Regions from separate parts of the Microcystis wesenbergii NRERC-220 genome, predicted to be linked through region 3. Evidence: predicted binding sites of a transcription regulator. Region 3 holds the regulator's gene; each other region holds the start of a gene.
The links. The regulator NtcA, encoded in region 3, controls nitrogen genes in cyanobacteria. The targets are predictions, from matches to a motif close to TTTGTANCNNNNGNTACAAA.

Region 1: RAM70_RS10150 (DUF4278 domain-containing protein) is a predicted target of NtcA. The motif match lies at 1,136-1,155, and genes of this name have one in related genera.
Region 2: RAM70_RS19255 (ammonium transporter) is a predicted target of NtcA. The motif match lies at 1,377-1,396, and genes of this name have one in related genera.

Annotation. Positions count from the first base shown of each region.
Region 1 is NZ_JAVSJA010000001.1:2,080,235-2,082,504, forward strand. It holds partial or broken gene RAM70_RS10145 (DUF4276 family protein) at 1-437, shown strand, start outside; gene RAM70_RS10150 (DUF4278 domain-containing protein) at 652-1,044, opposite strand; gene RAM70_RS10155 (hypothetical protein) at 1,551-1,724, shown strand; gene RAM70_RS10160 (AI-2E family transporter) at 1,746-2,270, shown strand, end outside.
Region 2 is NZ_JAVSJA010000001.1:3,977,166-3,979,435, forward strand. It holds gene RAM70_RS19255 (ammonium transporter) at 1-1,180, opposite strand, end outside; gene ribD (bifunctional diaminohydroxyphosphoribosylaminopyrimidine deaminase/5-amino-6-(5-phosphoribosylamino)uracil reductase RibD) at 1,579-2,270, shown strand, end outside.
Region 3 is NZ_JAVSJA010000001.1:3,752,299-3,754,568, reverse strand. It holds gene RAM70_RS18235 (DUF3084 domain-containing protein) at 1-764, opposite strand, end outside; gene ntcA (global nitrogen regulator NtcA) at 772-1,449, opposite strand; gene fabI (enoyl-ACP reductase FabI) at 1,664-2,270, shown strand, end outside.

The sequences.
Region 1 (2,270 bases), 1.7 Mb from region 3:
AAGCTTTCAATAAATCTAGTCCCAATACCAAATTTATTATTGTCCATGATCAGGATTCCCACGATTGTCAAAAACTCAAAAAGGAACTAGGGGAAATTTGTCAAAATGCCAGCGATGCTCAAGTATTAATTCGGATTATTTGCCATGAATTATAATCTTGGTTTCTGGGAGATTTAGCAGCGGTGGCCAAGGCGTATAATTTAAATAGTCGCGGCCAAAAACAAAATAAAAGTAAATACAGAGAACCAGACCAGCTTAACTCGGCTAAACAAGAATTAAAAAAGCTAGTGAAAGAGTATTATGCAGGAACCCACTCTAAACAGATTGCCCCCCATCTTTCCCTAACTGAAAATAAATCGCGTAGTTTTCAAACTTTTATCCAAGGTATCAAAAATGTTGTGGAAATGATACAACGCCCCGATCCGAACCCGAACTAGAATAGACCTCGACCTAATATAATTAAAAGCTTGTAAACTCCTAACTAGGGTTGGCTGAAAAAATCTAAAAATCTTGTTGGATAATATCTTGAGGCTTTTTTAAAATCAAAAAGTGCCGGCCCTGGGAGTGAGCGGGGGGAAGATTTAGGCATTTTTGCGCCCAAAAATATTCCCCCCGGCAGAACCGAGGGGAAAGTGGGGAAAAACCGCTAATCTAGCAGTTTAAGGCTAAGTCTTGGGATTCTTTTTTCAAGAGATTAACGAGGGTTTCGTCACCATTCTCTTGAGCGATTTGTAAACGACGTTCCAGACGACGACGAATATTGTTCAGATGGATACTAGAAAGGGTTTCCTCCTGGACAACAACAGGGGGTTTGACAACGGGCAACGGACAAGTGTTCGGGATGACTTGCTCGGCAAAATGAGGACGGGTGCTGTAGGCAACTCCACGATACTGACGATGCAGTTTCGGCTCTAATTGGAGCATATGGCGAGGATAATGGTGATTCCAGTCTTGACCTCGGTATTTACCCCCGATATCTCCAGTATTCATCTCCAAGGGGAGAGAATCCCTTTCGTACTTAACTCCTCGATAGACTAACGTCATATCACCGACTCCCTGCAATGCTTTAAAGTGACTTTAATCTCTCTTGTCGTCTCTATTTAGGGACAACAAATGACAAGATCTTATTTCTTATTCTGTATCTATTCTTACATTTTGCTAGGGAAATTGAAAAAACTTTATAAAAATTTAATATTTTCTAGTTGGCCGTAGTATCCCTTTATGGCCGGGTTTGGTCGCCCGCCAAAGGAGCCTCTAGGGGTTTGAGGATTAATTTGGAGGCTGGAGGTGGCCAAACGAACCGCCATACCATCATTGTTTCATAATTTCCCCTTCCCTCTGGACTGACCTCGCCCAGAAAATCTAGCAACTTCGCCCACATTCTTGAAAAATGTTATTATTGCCAGCAAGCTCAATTTTTGCCGTTTTATATCTTTTTTTAACTTGAGCAATAGTATTAATCAAATCCATGGGGTATGATTGCCACATTCTGACCAAAATTTACCCTATTCAGGGATAAGATAGTGCTTGTGTCACCTAAAAACTGATCTATGAGCGGCTTTATTATCAAAATAATCTTGATATCGGCTTTAATTTCCCTGGCAATTAAATATCTTGCCCCTTTATTATCGATCACTCCCAGTCCTCTTAACACTTTAATTCTGGTTTTTACTCCTTTTCTGCTCACGGTTTTTGCCCTCTGGAGACGGACAATAACTGATTAGGAATTTTTCTCCTTACTTATCATGACTTTTGGCAGCAGCCTCGGTTTAGTCCTGTTAGTCTTCTGTCTGTTGATTCTCTGGCAGATTCGACAGATTCTCCTATTATTATTGATGGCGATTCTTCTGGCGCAGATTTTAAATTTGGCTGTGACTTGGTGGCAGCGTCATCACCTCAAGCGTTCCTACGCCCTAATTATCACCCTTTTTAGCTTCTTTATTGGTATAATCGGTATTTTTGTGGGGATTATACCCGCTTTAGTCCAACAATTTCGCCAATTATTTAGTTTATTACCCCAAGCTATAGAAAGACTCTGGGGACAAGTCCATAGTCTTGAGGATTATCTCGATCCTAGTCTGGCCACTGTCTTCCCGGACTTTAAAACGCTGCTGGCTCAATTACAACCCCTGATTAACCAAATTGCTGGCCGGGGTTTAAGCATTTTCTACGGCACTTTCGGTATTATCCTCAGCTTACTGCTAATTGTTGCCCTGAGCTTGATGATTCTCGCCGATCCTGCCGCTTACCACCGTTGTTTTCTGCGTTTA
Region 2 (2,270 bases), 220 kb from region 3:
CGGTGATTAAACCCGCATCTTTGTTGAAGATACCCACGGCTAAAGTTCCAAACACACCACAGACGAGGTGAACGGAAGTCGCACCCACGGGGTCATCAATTTCCAGCTTATCGAAGAAAGCCACCGAGTAAACCACGACCACACCAGCAATTAAACCGATAATTAAGGCCGACCAATAGGATACACCATCACAACTGGCAGTAACCGCTACTAAACCGGCGAGAATACCGTTAATAATCATCGAAAGGTCGGGTTTACCATCTTTCGCCCAAGCGGTAAAGGTAGCGGCAATGCCGCCCGCGGCCCCGGCGAGGTTAGTGGTGACAGCGATATAGGGTACAGTTTCATTAACCGCTAAAGCAGAACCGGGGTTAAAACCGAACCAGCCAATCCAGAGAATTAAACAACCCAAGGTCGCGATACTCATGTTATGGCCGGGTAAGGCACTGGTGCGACCGTTGATGTATTTACCCATTCTCGGGCCGAGAATTGCCGCCCCCGTTAAGGCAGACCAACCACCGACCGAGTGAACCACCGTCGAACCGGCGAAGTCTTTAAAACCAAGGTCGGCTAACCAACCGCCACCCCAAACCCAGTGACCGGTGATCGGGTACATGATACCGACGATAATTAAGCTAAAAACCAGGAAATCGGTGAATTTAATCCGTTCTGCCACCGCCCCAGATACAATGGTTGCCGCCGTTCCCGCGAAAGCTACTTGGAACAGGAAGAACACTGAGGTGGGCAAAGAGGCGGGCATAACGTAGGTGGCGGGATCGCTACTGCTAAGGAACCAACCTCCCGTACCGAAAAATTCGTTACTGACAGACCCAAACATCAGGGAGAAACCGATCGCCCAAAATGATATGGTGGAGAGGGCGAAAACGATCAGGTTTTTGGCGAGAACGTTAACGGCGTTTTTCTGGCGACAGAATCCCGTTTCTAGCATCGCAAAACCTGCGTTCATAAAGATCACGAGGATGGAGGCAATTAAAACCCAGATTGTATTGAGGGCGTTTTGGACATCTTCGGGGGTTAGGGGTTTCGCATCTTGGGCCTGTACGGCTGTGTTCCAAACCACGAAAATAATCGCGGACAAAGGAACACAGGCTAACCAGACAGGGTTAATTTTCGGTAACAAACCGACAAGTTCCCCAGATTTTCGAGCAATTCGTTTCATCGTTAATTCATTTACTTTTTTGAGTTAGTAGGTCGATTCATTACTGTTGAAAATAATTACCGAGCAATTATGTCCGTTCAAACGCTAAATCCTAGGAACAGAGGTCAATCATTTCAGAAGACCAAACAGCTAGGGATTTATCTTGAGGTGTGAGTAGTCAATGTTTTTTGATCTTTGTTTTTTTTTATTTGAGATTTCTGTATCCTCTGATACGTTTCACTTTAAAATAACAATAGTAGAGAAGTGATCAATAATTCAGTTATCAGTTATCAGATGTGAGTTTTCAGTTCACTGATTACTGTTTACTGTTTACTGATCACTGAAAAAAGCTTCCCACTGATCACTGATTACTGTTTACTAATCACTGAAAAGTCTCCCCTCATTTGGAGAAATAAACAATGGACCGGGCAACGGAATTCGATCGCACAATGATGCAAAGATGTCTAACCCTTGCTAGGCAAGGCTTGGGGCGGACTTCTCCTAATCCTTTGGTGGGTGCTGTGATCGTTCAAGAGGGTATAATTATCGGCGAAGGGTTTCACCCGGAGGCCGGACAACCCCATGCAGAAGTTTTCGCCCTGAGACAGGCAGCAGAAAAAGCGCGTGGTGCCACTTTATACGTCAATCTTGAACCCTGTAACCACTATGGACGTACTCCCCCCTGTAGCGAGGCAATTATGCAAGCGGGCATTAAAAAAGTGGTGGTGGGGATGATCGATCCTAATCCCCTGGTGGCGGGGAAAGGCATTGAAAGATTAGCATCGGCAGGCATCGAGACACTGGTGGGGGTGGAGGAGTCCGAATGTCGTCAACTTAATCAGGGTTTTATCCATCGCATCACCGCTAAAAAACCCTTCGGTATCCTCAAATATGCCATGACTCTCGATGGCAAAATTGCCGCTACTAGCGGTCATAGCACTTGGATTACTAGCCCCGCTTCTCGCCAAATAGTCCATCAACTGCGATCGGCCTGTGATGCGATTATCGTCGGCGGTAGCACTGTCCGTCAAGATAATCCTCACCTAACCACTCACGGCCTCTCCGATCATAATCCCCTGCGCGTGGTCATGACTCGATCGCTCGATTTACC
Region 3 (2,270 bases):
CCCTCGCGCTGTTCCAAAGCTAAATTTTTATCGACGATCGAGCGATCGAGTTCTCCAATGCGTTGATCCCGGCGATCAATTTCTAGCTGTAGGGTTTTTTGCTGGGTTTCCAACTGTTGAAGTCGCGCTTGTCTGGCCGTTAATAACTTTTGTTGATTAGCCAACTCTTTATCTCTAACTTGAACGGTGGTTTGTAGTTGATTGATCTGACTAGAAAGAATTGATTTTTGTTGGGACAATTGATCTCGTTGACTGATTAACTGTGCCTTTTGATTAGTTAAAATAACTCGTTCATTGTTTAAATTAGCCACTTCCTTCCGAAACTTTTCCAACTGTCCCGAAACTAATCGCAAACGTTGACGAGAAGCTTGATAATTTTTGTTAAGAACCTCTAGACGTTTCTGCACGGCTATCTGTTCACTTTTAGCCGTTTTTAAAGCCTTTTCCACCTGATTTTTTTGTTCGGTGGTTTTTCTTACCTGACTTTCCAAATCCTTAATAGCGGCACGACGTTCATTTAAAAGACGATCCAGTTCAAAAACCCCTTGACGCAGGGATTTACTAGAAGCAAACAAGACAATTAAAGTGGAGCCGGCGATCAAAATTCCCGTTACAATCGTCATTAAAGTTGCGGTTTGTTTCGGACGCAGATTAAATAAACGCATCCTTTTCTTACCGATACGGCTCCCTATGCGATCGCCAACCGCCGCTATCAGACCACCTAAAACCACGATGGCCAAAACCAAAATATAAGCGCTAGTCATCCAGAATTTAAGTAAATTGTTGACTGAGAGCGACGGGATTATGGACGGTAATTTTCTTCTTGTAAATTGAGACCATTTCTTGATCCCGCAGCTCTCCCAATAAACGGGTGACAGTGACGCGGGTAGAACCGATCGCTTCTGCGATCGCTTGGTGAGACAATTTTAGATCCACCCGGATGCCATCGGTGGTGGGAACCCCAAAATCACGACAGAGAATCAATAAAAAACTGACCAAACGGGAACCCATATCCCGGTGAGCCAAGGTTTCGATCATCATTTCCGTTTGCAGAATCCGCGAGGACAACCCCTGCAACATCAACATTGATAAATCGGGATTATTGCGGAGGGATCTTTCTACCTGATCGATCGGGGCCGAGAGTAATTCTACCGGAGTAAAAGCCACGGCATGATAAAAACGATCCGATCGCTGGCCGGTGAGTAAGGATAGCACACCAAAGACGCTATTTTCCCGCAGTAGAGCCACGGTAATTTCTTCTCCCGCTTCATAGACTCGCGACAACTTAACGGCTCCTTTCAGCAAAAAATAGACTCTTTCGGCGGGATCTCCAGGGAAAAAGATCGTTTTGCCACGCTCGAACAATTCCACCACCGGGGGGAAATTGCCGCTGCCGATTCGACGGAACACATCTGCTAGGGGTTTGTCTTGTATTAGGGATAAGTCCATCTCACATCCAAAAAAGGGGAAAATTGTTTTTATTATGCAACGAGTGTCACCTCTATTAAACATAACCGCTCCCTAAACTGGGAAAAGTTTTGGGCGCTTTTTGCCAGACAATGGGGGAGGGGTGATCATTGCTGCCCCTTTATCTGTATCCCTATTATACCGAATCTCGCTGGGGTCGGCTATTGGGGAGATTTTTGTAAGAGAAACGAGAACTATGTTAGATTTAACGGGAAAAAACGCCCTAGTGACGGGGATTGCCAATAATCGCTCGATCGCTTGGGGAATTGCCCAACAACTCCATCAAGCTGGTGCAAATATCGGTGTCACCTATCTCCCCGACGAAAAAGGCCGTTTTGAGAAAAAAGTGCGAGAATTGGCCGATGAACTTAATCCCGCTTTTTATGTCCCCTGCGATGTCCAAAATGACCAACAGGTAGAAGATACTTTCGCTACAGTGGCGGAAAAATGGGGCAAACTGGATATTTTGATTCACTGTCTCGCTTTTGCCGATAAAGAGGGTTTAACGGGCGATTTTACCGCCATCCCTCGGGAAGCTTTCACTAAATCCCTAGATATTAGCACTTTTTCCCTAACCCGTCTAGCGCGATCAGCTAAACCTTTGATGACGGCAGGGGGAAGTATTATCACTCTTACCTATCTCGGCGGTGTCAAGGTAATTCCTAACTATAATTTAATGGGGGTGGCAAAAGCCGGTTTAGAAATGAGTGTTCGCTATTTAGCCGCGGAATTAGGTGGCCAAAAGATCCGAGTTAATGGTATTTCCGCCGGTCCAATTCGCACCTTGGCATCTTCGGCCGTGG